One region of the Paenibacillus sp. EKM301P genome, then DNA from elsewhere that is predicted to be linked to it. Evidence: riboswitches for the same ligand, from Rfam matches in the RefSeq annotation. Region 1 holds a riboswitch; the other holds the start of a gene.
The links. A riboswitch is a leader RNA that binds a small molecule or an ion and turns the genes downstream of it on or off. The one in region 1 is predicted to bind S-adenosylmethionine.
Positions count from the first base shown of each region.

Region 2: linked by a shared signal. The riboswitch ahead of metA (homoserine O-acetyltransferase MetA) and the one ahead of HFD99_RS15215 (methionine ABC transporter ATP-binding protein) in region 1 are both predicted to bind S-adenosylmethionine.

Region 1 is NZ_JAALFM010000005.1:273,677-283,741, forward strand. It holds gene HFD99_RS15200 (SDR family oxidoreductase) at 1-664, opposite strand, end outside; gene HFD99_RS15205 (MetQ/NlpA family ABC transporter substrate-binding protein) at 808-1,650, opposite strand; gene HFD99_RS15210 (methionine ABC transporter permease) at 1,725-2,393, opposite strand; gene HFD99_RS15215 (methionine ABC transporter ATP-binding protein) at 2,390-3,412, opposite strand; SAM riboswitch class I at 3,549-3,687, opposite strand; gene HFD99_RS15220 (Cthe_2314 family HEPN domain-containing protein) at 3,818-4,537, opposite strand; gene HFD99_RS15225 (UbiD family decarboxylase) at 4,593-6,359, opposite strand; gene HFD99_RS15230 (COX15/CtaA family protein) at 6,489-7,421, opposite strand; gene HFD99_RS15235 (thioredoxin family protein) at 7,637-7,981, opposite strand; gene HFD99_RS15240 (DUF2515 family protein) at 8,217-9,506, shown strand; gene HFD99_RS15245 (putative polysaccharide biosynthesis protein) at 9,524-10,065, opposite strand, start outside.
Region 2 is NZ_JAALFM010000002.1:80,273-90,337, reverse strand. It holds gene HFD99_RS05820 (ROK family protein) at 55-933, shown strand; gene HFD99_RS05815 (HRDC domain-containing protein) at 1,098-2,105, shown strand; gene corA (magnesium/cobalt transporter CorA) at 2,226-3,161, opposite strand; SAM riboswitch class I at 3,711-3,836, shown strand; gene metA (homoserine O-acetyltransferase MetA) at 3,954-4,871, shown strand; gene HFD99_RS05800 (PLP-dependent transferase) at 4,996-6,180, shown strand; gene HFD99_RS05795 (aminotransferase class I/II-fold pyridoxal phosphate-dependent enzyme) at 6,177-7,355, shown strand; gene mqnC (cyclic dehypoxanthinyl futalosine synthase) at 7,696-8,829, shown strand; gene HFD99_RS05785 (YitT family protein) at 8,976-9,839, opposite strand; gene HFD99_RS05780 (cation:proton antiporter) at 9,924-10,065, opposite strand, start outside.

The sequences.
Region 1 (10,065 bases):
CAATGTCCTCTCCGCTTCCTGGACGCCCACGCGGTGTCTCTGTATCCTGCATGCCGATGACATCGGCAATCGACTTTTCCTTGTTCGCTCCTCGGATATCCCCGGGACAGATCATATTGACCGTGATGCCATGGGGAGCTTCCTCTACAGCCAGTGACTTCGTAAAAGACACCAGCCCCACCTTAGCAGCTGCGTAGACGGCGCGATGCGGCCAAGCCCTTGCTTCTCCAGCATGACCAAAGCCAAAATGAATAATACGTCCCCATTGCTGGCTACGCATGTGCGGCAATACCAAATGATCCAGCAACATGGTACCGACCAGATTCCCCTGTATCATGGCATGAATCTCAGCCACACTGTAATCCGCAAACAGACGGCGTTCCCGGATGAACGGTCCGGCATTATTCACCATAATATCGACTCCGCCCAGCCGATCCTGCACTTCACCGATCAGCCTGGTGATATCTTCCTGAACCGAGATATCTGCTTGTAAAGACAGGCAGCGTACTCCCTTAGACTCAATTACCCGCTTAAGCGCTTCGGCTTCAGCCTGGCTATGGACATAATTCAGGGCAATGTCACAACCTTCATCAGCCAGACGCAGAGCGGTCATTTTACCTAAACCTTTGGCACTACCCGTTATGAGTGCGACTTTGTCTCTCAACAGTTTTCCTCCTCTTCACAGAGAACGGTCACCCCCAAGTATAAAATATTTAAGCAATCCCTACAACTCCAACCAAAAAGAAACCCCAGTCCTCTTGTTCAAGAGAAGCTGGGGTTTACGTTCAGCGCATTCTTAGTTTCTGCTTAAAATGCAGGGATAATTGCGCCTTGATATTTGTCTTCAATGAATTTTTTAGTTTCTGGAGATTGCAAAGCTTTAAGCAGTTTTTGGATCGCTTCGGAATCTTTATTATCAGGACGTGCTACCAGTACGTTAGCATATGGTGAATCTTTGTCTTCCAGTGCCAATGCATCCTTGGTCGGATTCAGCTTGGCTTCCAAAGCGTAGTTCGTGTTGATCAACGCAATATCCACTTCCGGCAACTGACGTGGCAGCATAGCTGCTTCCAGTTCCTTGAACTTCAGGTTTTTCTTATTTTCAGTAATATCTTTTACAGTAGCTTCAATGTTGCTAGCATCTTTCAGCTTGATCAGACCTTGTTTCTCCAACAGCAGCAATGCACGACCTCCATTGGTTGCATCGTTCGGAATGGCTACTGTTGCACCGTCTGGAAGTTCATCAAGCTTTTTATATTTTTGAGAGTAGATACCGAATGGTTCCAGATGAACCGCGCCAACAGAAACCAGATCCATTTTACGCTCTTTATTCATCACATTCAGGTAAGGTACATGTTGATAAAAGTTAGCATCCAGTTGCTTGTCAAACAATTGCACGTTCGGCTGTACATAGTCGTTAAACTGAACGACTTGAAGACGAACCCCTTCTTTTTCCAACTGAGGCTTGATTGCTTCCAAAATTTCCGCATGAGGCACAGGAGAAGCTCCAACTTTCAGTTCGACTTCACGGGGTGACCCGCCTGTATTTTCGGCCGCATTGTTTGTATCCGATGTTGTGCTCTTTGTACCGCAAGCAGCCAGTACCGCAATTAATGTCAAGCTCAATACAGCCAATACCCATTTCTTCATGTTGTTACCCCTCCAATAATTTGTAATATTCAGGATCAGACGTCCTGATCAATAAGGATATCTATATGTTTTCCCTATTTTCGAGTATAATGCCGCACGAGGCGATCTCCTGCCATTTGCAGCAGTTGTACCAATACGACCATTAGCACGACCGCAACAATCATTACAGCCGTTTCGTAACGATAATAGCCGTAGTTGATAGCCAGCGTACCCAGTCCACCGCCTCCGATCATACCGGACATTGCCGTGTAGGATACGAGTGTAACGACGGTAATGGTTAATGCGGCGAGCAGGCCCGGCAGTGCCTCACGTAACAGCACACGCCGGATAATTTGTCCTGTCGAAGCCCCCATCGCTTGTGCAGCTTCAATGACACCCTTGTCCACTTCACGTAGTGACGTTTCGACAAGACGTGCGAAGAAAGGAGCAGCCCCGATAACCAATGGCGGAATGGTTCCCAGCACCCCGGTCGAGGTACCTACCAACGATCGTGTAAAAGGAATAAGTGCGACGATCAAGATGATAAATGGTACGGAACGCAAAATGTTAACGACGAAAGATAATACAACGTATATCACCTTCATCAGAGTCAACGAGGAACGGCTTGCCAGAAACAACAATATACCGAGCGGCAAACCAATAACGAGGGTGAACAATGCAGATGCCCCGAGCATCTGAAGGGTTTCCAGAGTAGAATTCCCTAGCTCTTCCCAACTCACTTGCGAAAAATCAAGTTCGCTCATTGTCCGATCACCTCCACATCGAGTCCTTGCCCTGACACTTCGCGCAGCGTATGTTCTATATCTGAATGGTTTCCTTCAAAACGAACGATCAGCTGTCCATACGGTACGTTTTTAATCGTAGAGATGGTGCCCTGTAAGATTGCAAAATCAACACCTGTACTTCGAGCCGTACGCGATAGAATTGCATCATAAGTTTTACTGCCCAAGAAGGAGATACGTACCACCTGTGCCGATTCGCCGCTACCTGCTGCTGCAATCGCTGCTTGTAATTCCTCAGGATGTTCTGCCTCCCGCTGGATAAAATCCTTAGTCACCTGATGCTGTGGCTTCAAAAACACTTCCGCCACCGGACCTTGCTCCACGATATCGCCCTCATGAATGACGCCAACTCGATCACATATACTTTGAATGACATGCATCTCATGAGTAATCAATACGATAGTCAAATTAAAGCGCTGGTTAATATCCAACAGCAATTTCAGGATAGACCCTGTCGTCTGCGGATCAAGCGCAGACGTCGCTTCGTCACACAGCAGCACATGCGGATCACTAGCCAGTGCCCGTGCAATCCCTACCCGCTGCTTCTGTCCACCTGAGAGCTGTGACGGATATTTTCCACTGTGTTCTTTCAGTCCCACCAATTCCAGCAGCTCGCGAACTTTCTTGTCTAGCTCCTGCTTTGGGGTATTTACCAGCCGCAATGGAAATGCAATGTTGTCATACACTGTCGCCGAAGACAACAAATTAAAATGTTGAAAAATCATTCCGATTTTTCGGCGTTGCTTCTGTAACTGGGCTTGACTCACAGTCACAAGGTTAACCCCATCTACCCATACTTCGCCTGAAGTAGGGCGTTCCAATAAATTAATACAGCGGATCAACGTACTTTTGCCCGCCCCGGAATGACCAATCACCCCGAATATTTCTCCACGCTTTATAGAAAGGTTCAACCCGGACAACGCATTAACGCGTCGGTTACCTTTACCATAATGCTTGGTTAATTGCTTAAGCTCTATCAACGTGCTGCGACCTCCTTCACTTCTTTCTTACCCTGTTAACCAGTTGTCATCTCTCGGGATTGTATAAAATCACTATTTATTTATACAAAAAAGAGCCCCTTTCACAGAATGAAAAGGGCCCCACCTTGCGAACCTTTTCTCATCTGCCAAAATCGCTATAACTCTAGCGGTTTTGTAGGAATTAGCACCATATGTTCCCTCCCGGTGCATTACACCGGGAAAGAACGGGTTGCCGGGCTTCATCGGGCCAGTCCCTCCACCTCTCTGGATAAGAAAAATATGTTAAACTCCAGCTTTAGCTGTCCGTTAAGTTTATATAAAAAAAATAATTCAAGCATTTTTCTGAAACTAGGTTTCAGTATAGATAGTTTACATTGCTTTGTCAAAGGATATTTTCTGTCATAATTATGGGCGCACTGCCCGGTTCTCCCATTGTTTCGCAGTATAAGAAAATGCGTTTGATAGCGACTGGCATACCATTTCCAAGCCCTGCTGCAAATCTTCCAGATGGTGATCAAGGTCCTCCAGTTGGATTTTGCCATATAAAGCACGGTGACGTTGCCAGAGATCATCCTGCATTTCCGTGTTCATATAGTGTATTTCCGTATTTCGACGCTTACGCAGGCGATTGATGGCATCGTTGTATGTGTCCTTGATATCATTTAAATTATCAGTCAATACAGGATGCATTTTGAGATACTTGAGCTGTCTCAACACGGTAAAATACGAATAATGCGCCTTATACTGCCCTGTTTTTAAATCATACAAATCATTCATCCAATTACCAAGCTTATCCAAAATAGAGAATACCCGCACAAACCCATCCTTATAAAAGAAAACATACAAAGCATAATCGGATTTTTCATCCTTGCTCATATCTTCAGCGTATCCGGCTTTCACTTTCATACGGAAAAAGGCGGCAGCATGATGGCTCTGCTCCAGTTCATCCAAAGACGACATCAGACCACGTGTTAAAATATCCGCCTTCCGAAAGTCATGGGTAGGATCACCACTGGCCTGAATTTGCCGTTCCAGCAAATGTAACATGTCTGACATGCTATTCATGGCATCCAGCAGGACGCCATGATTTTCACGTGGGGGCTCGCCCAACAGCTTGCGTATCATGCTTCACGCCTCCTTCATATCTGTAAAATCCGGCTGTTAGATGCTTGAATAGGCGTCAAGCGAAATAACTCGTCCACCGTTGATCTACAAGCTTAACTATATCCTCACGCGGTAGCACCTCATCAGGGTAGCCTGGCTTCATACGTGCATCCACTATAATCGGCAGCTTATAGTTCAGGTGATGCAAACGTACTTCGCTGTCGGCGTACATATCTGTAGCCGGGTTAAAGCGTGTGAATACCGTCCACAGGAACGAGGCTTGGGAGCGAACAACTTCTTTGGCATCGTCCACGATAAAGACAAGCGGCCACTCTTGCTCACCCGCAGCTAATCGCTCCAATACACGCGCAGCGAGTTCAGGCTCCTGCTCAAAGGACGAGCCGGATATAACGAGGCAACCTCCGCAATAGGGTTCGATTTCACGAATTCCCGGCAGATCGCCGCCTTCATAAACGCGAGGCAATTCACGCACAGGCTCGCCTACCCCCATCAGAATCGCCTTGCTGCCGTGATTCAGCTTGCGGCCCGTGTAATCGAGTGTATCGTGAGACGTATGGTTAAAAATAAACAAATCTCTGGCTGGATTAAATCGCTCCAAAATGGTTTCTAGCAACAGGTTAAAGTCGGATAAATCGATCACCCGATCCGTCAGCATCAGGAATTTGGTCAACGACAATTGACCTTGACCCAGAATGGTAAAGCCGGATACCAGCGCTTCACGGGAGTAGCTTTCACGTACGACTGCCGCTGCCAGCGCATGTACACCTGTTTCTGCATATGCCCATAACGACTTGACAGAAGGCATCACAAGCGGATAGGCGGGCGACAACAGACGTTGCAAAAATTCGCCGAGATAGTAGTCTTCCTGCCGTGGCTTACCTACAATGGTTGCCGGATAAATGGCATCTTTGCGGTGATGCATATGTTTGACATGAAACACAGGGAAATCATGTTGTAATGAGTAATAGCCAAAATGATCGCCAAACGGCCCTTCCGGGCGACGTTCATGAGGCGGCACATAGCCGCTGATCGCAAACTCGGCTTCTGCCGGAATGCGATGGCCTCCAAGCGGGTCTTCTGTCATGGGCAGCTTGCCCCCCATAATCAGAGAAGCCAGCAACAGCTCTGGCAAGTTTTCCGGGGCAGGAGCAATGGCAGACGCAATCAGAGCAGGCGGGCCACCGATGATGATCGTCGTAGGCAACGGCTCATTACGCAGCTCTGCCTCATGATAATGGAAGCCGCCGCCTTTATGGATTTGCCAATGAATCCCTGTCGTCTGATCATCATAAATCTGGATGCGATACATCCCCAAATTATGGTCCTTGGAATGGCCTGGCTTTTCGGTATACACGAGCGGAAGCGTAATGAACGGTCCTCCATCCTCGTGCCAACTGGTTACTCTAGGCAGCGGAGCCAGCGGAGCATCCGTACGGCGAACGCCCAATACAGGAGCTTCGTTATGAGATACTGTTTTTAGTCCTACTTTTAGCATGTCCTTAATCAGGCCACGTTCATTCCACAACGCTTTGGGTGTAGGTGGAAGCAGCGTCTTGGTCGCACCTACAATTGCATCCATCAGTTGCTCTGGACGAGGGCCAAAAGCCATGTCCACACGGCGATTCGTGCCGAACAAATTACTGGCTACAGGAAACGGGGTTCCTTTGACATTGGTAAACAGCAGTGCCGGGCCCTCTTCCTCAATGACTCTTCGGTGGATCTCAGCCAACTCCAAATAAGGATCGACAGGTGCTTCTATAATTTTAAGATCATTTTCTTTTCGCAGCGCTTCAATAAATTGGCGCAAATTCTGGTAGATCAACTGGATGATTCCTCCTAAGCAAATCAAGCCCTCGAGAAACTCGTGGGCCTGGTTTGTTTCTTATGATGTTATTATACGTGTTTCAACGCCTCTTGGGCAAAATACGTTTTATAATGATCTACGAAACGCTTAGGTACGCTGTGCTTGGGTCGGAACAAGCTTGCGGTCCGGTGACAATTGCCATACACGATAGCTCAGATAAGCCAAAACGGAGAACAACGATGCAATCACCAGCATATGTCCCAGCACGATAAACATGTAAATTTCAGGTCTGTTGACGTACAGCAAGATAATGCCAATCACTACTTGAAGAATGATCAATACGACCGATACGACACCTAGGGTACGAATATCCCGGTGATTCGGGTGATAACGGTACGAGTAGTGACCCACAGCCAAAATAATGACGAACAGCAGTCCGGCTGAAATCTGATGAAGCAGCAGTGGAGATATGAAGCCCCCAATATTTACAACCTTCTGGATGACCGAATGACTAAGCAACGCTCCTGAATAAACAGCAATATAGGTATAGATCGTTGATAGCCATATAAAGTTACGATAGCCCCGACTGACACGCCCAGGAATCAGACGTGGAGTGTAGCGTGAATCCGCATGCTCCTGCCAGGCTCCCAGCGTCATCATAGTCGCACTGGCAAAAGCGATAAGCGCAAAGCCAAAATGCAGTCCCATGACTGCAGCCGATTGGGAGAAGATGACAGCCAACGCCCCCATCGCACCTTGTATGATAACAAACAATAACGTGAGCAACGAGAATAGCTGTAAATCCTTCCGATGCTTCATAAACAGCAAAAAGCCGACAAACGAGGCAATAGAAAGAATTCCAGCCATGGCACTGACGGAGCGATGAGAGAACTCAATAAGGGATGCGATGGTATGTGCCGGAACCAGCTTACCATTACAAAGCGGGAATTCTCGTCCACAGCCGAGACCCGAATCCGTTCGCGTCACGACACCTCCACCGAAGGTAGCCAAAAACATGACAATGCATGTTACGAGTGCCAGCCATTTTAGTATTCTGATTTTGTTATTCAATGAATTCACCCGTATCCTTCCAAATATAATATTTATTCACTTTAGATGTTGTGAAATGATCACTTAAAGTAATTATAACTGATATATCGTTCCTTGACATACGAGCTTTGTTGACAAAATGTGAACGTGTCCGTAAGAAAGCCGCCTCCTTCGGAAGGAAGCGGCTTTCTGTATATCGTGATGATTAGGTTTCCCTTCGGAGCCCTCATACATACCTTTATCATTTATTTTGCCAAGTTAGCATGGACTTCTACAGCCCGGTCCAAAAACTGCTCGATTTCCTCGCGGGATTTACGCAGCCTGTTCACCAGACGTACCAGTTCTCGCCCTTCACTGTAAGCGATAAAGCTGGGAATCCCTAGAACATTTTGCTCTTGACTGACACTTTCGGCCTGCTCTACATCAATCTCAATTAATGTAAGCTTGTCTGCATATTGTTGTTCCACATCAGGCATGAACGGATCAATAAAATGACAATCCCCGCACCAGTCCGCCTTAAACACAGCTACCGTTACACCTGAAGTGGATATTGCCTTATTAAAGTCTTCATGAGAGACGATTTTTTGCATACATAATTCCTCCTTGAACTTCTTTTATGCAGGAAATCCTGTAGTTTCTATTGTAACGCCAAGTGAAGCTTTTGCACACACCCCTATTATGCTCACATGCCGATTGGAAGCCCTCTCATTGAGGCATACTAAAGATATACTTAAGAATCCACATAAGCGACGACATTCTAACAGCATACCCAACATACTTAGTGGAATACGGGGATGCCTGCACTTGAAAGGAGGTTATTTAAACATGTCTCTCACCGAATGGCTCCATGTGGCATCTCGACAGCTTCAGGGAGGGCTCAAGCTACTGAGCTCCGTTCCGCGTGTTGCGGAGGAGGCATGGGAGGGCAAACGTGCGGCCTGGACCGAATCCCGTAAATTACGCTATCCCTTACGTGAACTGCCGTGGGATTATCATTCGGCACAAGCCGCCATGAATGAAGCTGAAGCATTAATGCTGGTGAACGGACCCGCTACGCGTCCCTCTTCTCTTAATATGCCCTTATGCGAAACAGACTGTGAGCTGCTGGAGCGGATCAAGAACGATACAGCACAGGAGAATCGCAGCAACATCACGCGCACTGCCGCTTACCTTGAATGCTATCGTGGCTACCCGGAATTACACTGGGCATTACTGGCCCATCTGGTTTCTCGTAATGGCGGCTATAATATGACTGATCTGAAAGGAGAGCTCATTGGCGACCTGTTCGGCGAACAGGAAAAGGAGTGGCTGTATCGACTACTTGAGCGCTGTAACGCCCTTATTTTTCAGGACGCTTATCCACAGTTGCAGCTTTACATGCACAGCCGTCATTTGGGACGAAGTTGCTTCCATTTGTTGCCCTATTTTCACGTTTCGCCATTCATGAAGCCCTTTTGGGAACGTTTCTGGGCTTGGCGGGATAGTTCTCTTTTGACGGTGGCGCTCATTATTAATGAACAAAACTATATTGAAGGACGTGTCGTGAAAGATCCGTATTTTCAAAAATTTGTGACACACAAGCCGGGCTTTTATTTGCATGACTGGCTTCAGCTCAATCAAGTTATATTTCCGCTTGGGCTAAACGGAGGCCTTGCCGGACTTGTCATGGAGCGTTTCGGCCATCTGGACGAGCGGATCGGCTTTGGCAAAAGTCTCTACGCTATGTTATTTGGCCATCAGCAGGTACTGGATCAGGCATCCGCATTTGCTGCCAGCGTGCCGCATACCGGTTCTCGCAGCGACTATTGGCCGGGACTGTTCACTCCGAATGAACAAAAAGCGCTGCGCTCTCCAGAAGAGAGTGCAACGCTTTTAGCACATGAATGGCTCCCGCCAAGTCAACGTCTGTACAGCCCGGAACTGAACGCCGTTTGGTCAGATACAGCCTATGATCCGATTCCCCGTTATGACTGGTTTCAGGACGGTTCTACACTTGGGCATATCAGTGAACCAAGACGGCCTCTGTTATTTGCTATGCGCCATGAGCATCGCCACGGCATTCAAAAAACAGCAATGGCCCATGATGCTCATAACAGCTTTAGGTCCTTTCATTGAACAGAGGAAGGATTCTTTTAGCTTCGTTGTCCAGTGGACTCACGCTGTAGGCGCATTAACGGACGCAATACCTTCTGCAACATACGCGGATAGTTGCCCAGCTCGTCCCTGCGCAATACGCGCAATACAACCAGCAATACCAAGTAGCATACCAGTACAACCGCTCCGGCAATACAGCACGCGATCAAGAAAGCTACACGCGCAGGCATCAGGTGTACCAGCAAAATGCAGGCTTCATTTACTCCGTACCCGATAGCTCCCGAGACTACGACAGCGGTTAGGAAGCCTGCCCAGCGACGGCCCATGATTGAGAAAGTAACAATACCTTTCAGCACACGCAAATTCAGCAACGTAATGACGAGAAAACATAATCCGGTTGCGGCAATAATTCCGTAAATTCCAAGCCAACCAGCCAGCAGCCAGCTCGCTGCCAACTTCACGACGATACCAACCATCACATTGACCATTGAAATACGCGGCTTGCCCATACCGATCAATATCGAATTAGAAGTCATCATCGTAATCTGGAAGATCGTTCCGAGTGTCAAAACAGCGATAA
Region 2 (10,065 bases), on a different contig from region 1:
TCGTTTCAGGTGAATATAATGGAGAGAGATCATGGAGAGGGGATTACAGCAGCTATGACAGTATTGGGAGCAATTGAGGCAGGCGGTACCAAATTTGTATGTGGAATTGGAAATGAACGAGGAGAAGTATTGGAAAGAGCAAGCTTTCCAACAACGACTCCAGCAGAAACCATGGAGAATGTCATTGCATTTTTTGAAGGCAAGGGGATTGAAGCGCTGGGTGTAGGCTCATTCGGACCGATTGATCCTATCGAAGGCAGTGATACATATGGTTATATTACAACAACGCCAAAGCCGCATTGGGGAAATTATAATCTGATTGGCAAACTGAAGGAGCATTTCGATGTACCTATGGGGTTTGACACGGATGTGAATGGAGCAGCACTGGGTGAGTCCATTTGGGGTGCGGCTAAAGGATTGGACAACTGTCTGTATATTACAATAGGTACAGGCATCGGAGCGGGTGCTTTGGTTGGCGGAAAGCTGGTACATGGATTATCCCACCCGGAAATGGGACATATTTTGGTACGTCGTCATCCAGAAGATCACTATGAGGGCACATGTCCATATCATGGAGATTGTCTGGAAGGACTGGCAGCGGGGCCAGCACTCGAAAAAAGATGGAAGGTTAAAGGGCATGAGCTTTCTGTGGATCACCCGGCCTGGGAAATGGAGGCGCATTATCTGGCCCAGGCTTTAATGAGCTATGTATTAATCCTGTCACCGCAAAAAATTATTATGGGCGGCGGAGTCATGAAGCAGGATCAATTGTTCCCGCTCATTCGTACCAAGCTTCAACAACTTTTAAATGGGTACGTACAGCATCCGAGTCTGACTACAGAAATTGAGCAATATATCGTATCTCCGGGCTTGGGTGACAATGCTGGATTGTGCGGTGCTCTGGCTTTGGCCAAGGAAAAGCTGAATTCTTAGAATTTATGGTTGACGGTACTCCAAGGTCCGGTTATCATATAGGCAACAGCATAGTACGGATCAAAAAGGGAAGCACCTTTCTTGCGAATACGCAGGATAGGTGCTTTTTTTGCGTTGTGTATTGTGCGAGTCAGTCATTTTAACCTTATGAGGGAGGAAGAACCATGGAGATTGTATTTTTAAATCGCTTGTCCAAACGGAATGAACAGGGCTGTGAGGAGTTTGCGCAGGTATGGATCGGACAACATGAAGGGGGATGGAGTGCAGGCTGGAGCACACATCATGTACCAGATGAAAGTATAGACGACCTTTGGTATGAAGGCAGTTTGTGGCAGGAATTACTGCATGTATACCGTCATGAGCTGGCACTCAAGATGGCTGAGGGCTACAGGCCTCTAATTCATGGCGTTTTTCATGAGCAAGAAGGATCATCAGGACGTGGACAAACGCTACAAAAGCTGTATTGCTATAGTGATTTGTTTCCGCGTGATGAGGTGTATGAACAATTAACAATGTGGAGACGGCAAAAGGCAGCAACTGAGCGAAAAGCACCTTATTTTATCGCTACGAATCGACTACTTCGACTCATCAGCGTCTATCTTCCTCATACCGAAGAAGAATTGTTAGAACTACCTGGTATGGGCCTGGGTAAGGTGTCGCAATATGGGACGGAGCTATTGGCTATAACGAAACAAAATGATCGGACCACGCCCTTTCCGCTGAACTGGGTAACAGAGATACTTGAAGAAGAAGTTTTTTTGTCATGGCTGTACAAGCAAAAAGAAAACCAGTACAGACAGGAACTGAATAAGTTTAGCCTGACTAGAGCGATTATCGAAGGCATTTCGGACGGTCTTTCACTGGAGCATATCGGAATGAAGACAGGCTTGCACCGTCGAGAAATGATTGAAGCTGTGGAGCATTTGGATAGGGATGGAATGGATATGGAGAAGCTGATCCGCAAGGAATTGGCACATGTATCAGAGGAGGAGCAGGCAGCCATCTGGTCTGCTTATGCAGAGTTGGGAGATACGCTGCTCAAGCCCATTATGCTAAAAGTGTATGGAGAAGAAAAAGCGACGGAAGCAGGGCTGGATCAAATTTATGAGCGACTGCGACTGATTCGTATACGGTTCCGCCATCAGGAGGTACCTGACCGACATGTTGGATAATATAGAGACGATTGAAAGTGTCCTAAAGTACAAATAAGGTGCAGCATAAAAAAAGCAGCAGCGAGTTCCTCATAGGACTCGGCTGCTGCTTTTGATGACCAAGCTTGAAAACCAAATAATTCAAACCCAATCCTTCTTGCGGAAAATACAGAACATACTGACACCTAGTGCCACCATAATCCCAATGACGACAAAATAACCATAACGTGTATGAAGCTCAGGCATATTATCAAAGTTCATCCCATATATTCCGGTAATGACCGTCAACGGCATAAATACGGTTGTAATGGCGGTAAACACACGCATGATTTCATTAGCACGGTTGGCGATACTTGACTGATAAGCTTCTCTAAGGTTCCCCATCAAGTCGCGATAAGTTTCGAAAGTCTCCGAAATTTTCACAGCATTTTCATAAATGTCGCTAAAATATTTTTGTAGTTGATCGTCGATAAGCCGCAAATCCCGTTTGTTCAGGGTATTGATGACTTCCTTTTGCGGGCCGAGCACTTTTTTTAGCCATAGAATCTCACTGCGCAATCCGATGATTTCGTTCAAGTGCGACTTTTTCGTATGCATTAGAATGTCTTCTTCCAGCTTTTCAATACGAACTTCAATCCGGTCACCAACCAGAAAATAGTTATCAACGATCAAATCGACCAACAGATACATAAAACGGTCAGGCTGGCTAACTTCCTGCTCCCACAGCATAGGCTTGAGAGTACGAAGCTCATTGATTTTCTGCTTGGTCACCGTAATGATAAAATGGCGGCCGAGAAAAATGTTCAAAGCACGCAAAAATATTTCTTCATCATCAAAACGAATACTATTTACAACGATAAAATAATGGCTTTCATAAATTTCAATCTTTGGACGCTGTTCTTCTTCACTCAAACAGTCTTCTACTGCAAGATCATGCATAGAAAATAAGGGCTGAAGCACTGTCAGATCCTCGACATCGGCATCAATCCAATAAAAGCCTTCTGCCGGTGCAGTGAGCGCCATTTCAATTTCTTCGACAGGGGTAAAAACCCCGTTGTTAACCAAACGGATTTTCATATATGTCACTCCTTATGCTCCGTCGTAACGGAAATACGTTTACCTTAAGCATAAGGAATGGACTCAGTTAGCCAGTTAGCCGGTGCGGGTAAGCGTGCATACCATCAAAAGCAGAAGGCTTTTGGAGCATGCGGAGCCTGGCGTCCCGTCTTTCGGCAAGCTGAAGTCATTCCTATGCTGTTGTTCAGGGATCGCCGCCTATTCGGACTCGGGTCGCCTTCCATTCCGGATTCACCTCACAAATGTTCTTTTTTAGGTTGCCACAGTATCGAAGAAAACACTCTAATCTACACTGTTGCACCGTATTTTTGCCTATTAGCACTTGTATAGTATAACGCTCGGCCTACGGCCTTTCAAGGGCAAAATCATGGGCTAAATCAACAGCAGTCATATGAGCTTCTGCGAAAGGGGGCATATGATTTAACCTATGGAAAAGGTAGACAAAATGTGAATGCAGGGCACAAATTTACAAGTCCATCTTGACGAAGCCCAGCCGATGCATTAAAGTGAACAACAAGAACTTTGTGAACCCAAAATGAATATAGCGAAATCTTATCAAGAGCAGGTGGAGGGACTAGCCCGATGATACCCGGCAACCGGCGATTTTATCGCACGGTGCTAATTCTTGCAGGACTCGCGCTTTGTACAAAGAAGCGTAGCCCTGACAGATGAGAGAGGCGCATATGGATACAAATATGACCTTTCTCTAACCGAGAAAGGTCTTTTTATTATATGCCCGGCATCTCTACCAGACGATTTTCGCACAACTTACCGATCAAGGAGTGAGTTTACATGCCGATTAAAATTCCAGATACACTGCCTGCTAAGGAAGTACTGGAGGGCGAAAATATTTTCGTAATGGACGAAAGCCTGGCTTATCATCAGGATATTCGTCCGTTGCGCATCGCCATTTTGAATTTGATGCCTACGAAGGAAACAACGGAAACCCAACTGTTGCGTCTGGTCGGCAATACGCCGTTACAAGTGGATGTCACGTTGGTGCATATGAAGTCACATGTATCTAAAAATACATCGCAAGAATATTTGAACATGTTTTATAAAACGTTTGATGAGATCAAGAACAGTCGTTTTGACGGCATGATTATTACAGGAGCCCCCGTAGAACAACTTGAGTTTGAGGATGTGACCTACTGGGAGGAGATCCGGCAAATCTTTGAGTGGACGAAAACAAATGTTACTTCGACCATGCATATCTGTTGGGCCTCACAGGCAGGCTTATACCATCATTTCAATGTTCCGAAATACGGGCTCGATACCAAATGCTTTGGAGTATTCCCACACACCGTTATTAAACCTAAAGTGAAACTGCTACGCGGCTTTGATGAACTGTTTTATGCTCCCCACTCTCGGCATACCGAGGTTCGGCGGGAAGATATTGACCATATTGCCGAATTAGAAGTTTTATCCGAATCCGAGGAAGCTGGAGTGTACCTGGTAGCCACGCTTGATGGTAAACAAATTTTTGTAACAGGGCATTCTGAATATGACCCACTTTCGCTGAAATGGGAATACGATCGCGATATAGCCAAAGGACTGGATATTGACGTCCCCAAAAATTATTATCCTAATGATGATCCTGGACGCATACCGCCCTCGATCTGGCGGGCTCATGCCAATTTATTATTTTCAAATTGGCTTAACTATTATGTATACCAAGAAACACCTTATGATATCGGACCTCAGATTTAAAAATGGGCTTGTAGTTTACCCTTATACAGTACCACCTTGCAGTAGCGCAGCAGTATAGTCTTGGACATCCATTTTTGCAGCATATGTTATAGCACCTACTATGGAAGTGAACAGGAGGATTCATATGAGTGTTAAGCAGTGGAGAATCGAAAGCAGATTGGCACAAATCGGTTCAGTAGAGGAGCCAGTAACCGGGGCTGTTAATTACCCGATTTACCAATCTACGGCGTTCCGCCATCCCCGTCTGGGTCAAAGCACAGGGTTTGATTACATTCGGACGATTAATCCCACGCGAAAGGTACTGGAAGAGGCTGCTGCTGCACTTGAATCTGGTGATGCAGGCTTTGCTTGCAGCTCAGGTATGGCAGCGCTGCAAACGGTATTTGCTTTGTTTGGACAGGGAGACCACCTCATTGTATCGCTGGATCTTTATGGCGGGACCTATCGTTTGCTAGAGCGTATTTTATCCAAATTTGGTGTGACCGCAACTTATGTGGATACAAACGATCTCGAAGCACTCCAACAGTCATGTCGACCGAATACCAAAGCCGTATTCATAGAAACGCCTACCAATCCGTTAATGATGATTACTGATATTCAAGCGGTGGCTACATGGGCATCACAACATGAGTTGCTTACTATTGTAGATAATACGCTGCTAACACCATATTTCCAGCGGCCATTGGAACTTGGTGCGGATATTGTGGTACATAGCGCAACCAAATATTTGGGCGGACACAACGATGTGCTGGCAGGGTTGATTGTAAGCAAAGGAAAAGAGCTGTCAGCTGAAATTTCCTTCCTGCACAATTCCATAGGGGCCGTGCTTTCCCCAAGCGACTGCTATCAGTTGATGAAGGGGATGAAGACGTTAGCGCTACGTATGGATCGACATGAGCATAATGCTACGGTGTTGTCTAATTATTTACTGACGCATCCAGCAGTGGCGGAAGTATTTTACCCGGCGCTTGAGGGCCATCCAGGTCGTGAGATACAAAATAAACAATCCAGCGGAAACACGGGTATTTTCTCTTTCAAAGTAAAGGATGCTCGCTATGTGGAGCCTTTGCTTCGTCATATTAAGCTTATTGCGTTTGCCGAAAGTCTAGGCGGTGTGGAATCGCTAATGACCTATCCTGCTGTGCAGACACATGCGGACATACCGGCAGAAATTCGGGATGCAGTCGGGGTAGATGACAGGTTGCTTCGTTTCTCCGTAGGTATCGAGCATACAGATGACCTGATTGAAGATTTGCGTTCGGCACTGGAAGCGGCACGTCAAGAAGTAGAAGGAGGGGAGCAGCAATGATAGAGGATGCGAGGAAGATCGGAGAGGATCTGGACAAAGGGCGGAAATTCGCAACCAAGCTGCTGCATTTTGGCTCTGAAATTGATAGTGTTACAGGGGCATCAAGTGTCCCGATCTATCAAGCTTCGACCTTTCACCATCATGATATTTTTAATCCTCCACAGCATGATTATAGCCGATCAGGTAATCCGACACGACAAGCATTGGAAGATTATATCGCCTTATTAGAAGGTGGAGCTTGTGGTTTTGCCTTTGCATCAGGTATGGCTGCTATCTCCACTACATTTATGCTCTTATCCGCTGGTGATCATGTCATTGTTTCGGAGGACGTATATGGAGGAACATATCGACTGCTGACCTCCATCTTGAAACGGATGAATATCGAAACGACCTTCGTTGACATGACGGATCTCAACCTTGTGAAAGAGGCGTTGCAGGAAAATACAAGGGCTGTGTATATGGAAACCCCATCTAATCCGACCCTCAAAATTACCAATGTAGCTGGAATAACCTCTTGGGCTAGGGATAATGGACTTTTGACGTTGTTGGATAATACTTTTATGACACCTTATTATCAACGTCCGATTGAGCAGGGAGTCGATATTGTATTGCACAGTGCGACCAAGTTTTTGGGTGGACACAGCGACGTACTGGCAGGGCTTGCGGTAGCTCGTACCGAATCGTTGGGGAGACAAATCAAGCAGCTTCAAAATGGATTAGGTACTGTGCTGGCACCGCAAGAGTCTTGGCTGCTCATGCGTGGTATGAAGACACTGGAGGCGCGTATGGCTCACAGCGAAAAAAGTGCAGCTAAGCTTGCCAATTGGCTAAACGAGCGCAATGACATTGAAGCGGTATACTATCCGGGCCTGGAAAATCATCCAGGGCGTGTGATTCATGAGAGTCAATCGAGCGGTTATGGTGCAGTGATATCGTTTGATGTGGGTTCGGGTGAACGTGCAAAAGAGGTCCTCAGTCGCGTACGTATTCCCATTGTGGCGGTGAGTCTGGGAGCTGTGGAAAGTATTTTGTCGTACCCAGCAATGATGTCACATGCGGCAATGCCGCAAAGTGTACGGTTGGAGCGCGGGATTACAGACGGACTACTTCGTTTCTCCGTAGGTCTGGAGGACATTGATGACCTGATCCGTGATCTGGATGAGGCGCTGAGCTAGAATGTTAGACGCCCATAGCATCTCAACGTTATACGAAGGAAGCAAATAGGTACAGCCCTAAGCAGCAGGTTTCCGGTATTCAGGAGACTTGCTGTTTTCTATATGAAAGACATGATAGACAGTGTGAAAAAAGGCACTTTTCAGTCTAAGTATGGTTCCTTACCAAAAGATATGTTAGTATTATCATTAGGTTTTACTATGCTAAATAGCACAGACAACATACAAGGCTAGTCATGAACATACATTACGGCAGGGTTCGAACGCAGGTTTGTGAAAGCATTCTCGTTCATAAGTCCTGTCTTTCATTTCGTCGCCCTGTGACAGCGAAGGAGGATACACCATGAGTGTAATCGACCATATTTTAGATAAAGCCCTGCGCGGCGAACGCCTGAATTTAGAGGATACCGTTGCTTTGTTCGAATCAGACGAGGTTGAAAAAATAGGTCATGCGGCGAATAAAGTCATGAATCGCATGCATCCCGATCCCATAAAAACCTTCGTCATCGGACGAAATATTAACTATACGAACGTGTGTGACGTATACTGCCGCTTTTGCGCTTTTTACCGCAGACCGGGTTCCGATGAAGGTTATGTTTTGCCGGATGAGGTGATTTTCCAAAAAATTAAGGAAACGCAGGATGTAGGTGGCACCGAAATCTTAATGCAAGGCGGTGTAAATCCAAACCTGCCGTTCAGCTATTATACCGATTTGCTGAAAGCTATTAAGGAACGTTTTCCAGATATTACAATGCACTCCTTCTCACCAGCTGAAATTCACAAAATGAAGGAAAAATCCGGCCTATCCATGGAGGAAACGATCCGAGCCATTCATGAAGCTGGATTGGATTCGCTGCCGGGTGGAGGCGGAGAAATTTTGGATGACCGTACACGCCGCAAAATTAGCCGTCTCAAAGGCTCCTGGCGTGATTGGATGGATGTCATGCAAACAGCTCACAAGGTTGGGATGAACACAACGGCTACCATGGTAATCGGATTTGGCGAGCTGATGGAGGAGCGTGCGCTGCATTTGCTGCGTGTCCGTGATGCTCAGGACGAATGCATTGAAAACAAATATAATTCTGAAGGATTTCTGGCCTTTATTCCTTGGACCTTCCAACCAGACAACACTAATTTGAAGAAAGAACGCCAGACGCCAGAGGAATATTTGAAGACTGTAGCGATCAGTCGTCTTGTTTTGGATAACATCAAGCATATCCAGTCTTCATGGGTAACGATGGGACCGGAAATCGGTAAAAAATCACTGTACTACGGTTGTGATGATTTTGGCAGCACCATGATTGAGGAAAATGTAGTTTCCGCTGCAGGCGCAACGTATAAGGTTAACATCGAATCCATTTTACAGTTGATCCGTGAGACGGGTCACATTCCGGCACAGCGCAATACCCGTTATGATATTATTCGTACTTTTGACAGTGCCAGCAGTATTGAGCATGACTTTATTATGCAAAATTAATATCAGCTAATATCGTACATTATAAAACGCTTATCTTTCACTATCCTATGTACAAGGATAGTGAAGATAAGCGTTTTTGTGCGGAAGAGTGAATACTACAATATCTTTAATCTTTTTTCTATTATGGTTAATATATTTGGGCTTTGCTACGTTTCCCATCGCTTCATATACATGATCTCAGCCTGTGGGTCTGCCATTTGGATGGCCGCCTTAAAGCGCTGCAAATCCAAAAGATGAACACTGTAAATGATGACCATTTGTTCTTTTTTATCTGATTCGCTTTTAATCTTGCCCTTTATCTGGGCGGCAGAACCTTCAATAGGTGTGCTGTGTAAACGCAACCTGCGATATATGGCATCTTCGACAGTTGGCTGTTTTTTGCTGACAACACAGACCATGCGTCTCAGACCAGTAAACATCAGCCGAGTCGTTTCATAGGCAGCGAGACAGGATAAGGCGGAATAGAGGGCTGGCTCCCAGCCTAACACAAAACCAGCCGTAATGAGCAGCAGGCCATTACACAACATTACGATCTGTATTAACGGAATTTTCCGATGAATTAGCAACAAAGTGGATGGACGGCCATCGTCAGATTCGCTGAGTCCTAATGAATCAAGCAACCCTCCGTGACGAGCTGTCAGCGCTGCCCCAAGCCCAATACAGATTCCGCCTCCCAAAGCGCATACGACCGGATGGCCACTCACTGCCGGAAAAGGCGAGAGAATGATGGCTGAGCCTGAAAAGGCAAACAAGCCGGGGAGTGCGCGAAGCAGCATGGGTTTGTGAGTAGACAAAGAATACAGCAGCATTAGTGGCAAGTTTAAAATGAATAGCAGTAACCCAAAATGCTCCTGTGTATAAAGCGACATGAGTCTGGAGATTCCCGTAACGCCTCCAGCGATCATATCATGCGGATGTAAAAACAATTCCAGACCGACGGATGCCGTAATTCCGCCAATTACCGTATAAAAGACAGGGAACCTGCTCGCATCTCCTGAAGCGGGCTTCACAAGCCGCCTCATAAAGTTTCGGCATGTTTTACAACGTGCGGCATAGCCTTCCCTCCTATGGATTGTCGTATCCAGCTTTTACAGTTACGCCGATTTGCTTTCTTCCTTTCGTAAGCGAGGGTCCTTAAATTTGAATATTTTGTTTAGCATATTAAAGATAGGCTTTGACTGCTTTGTCAGAAGCGGTCCAAGAATGGCCAGTATGAGTACATAGATGGCTGCAAAA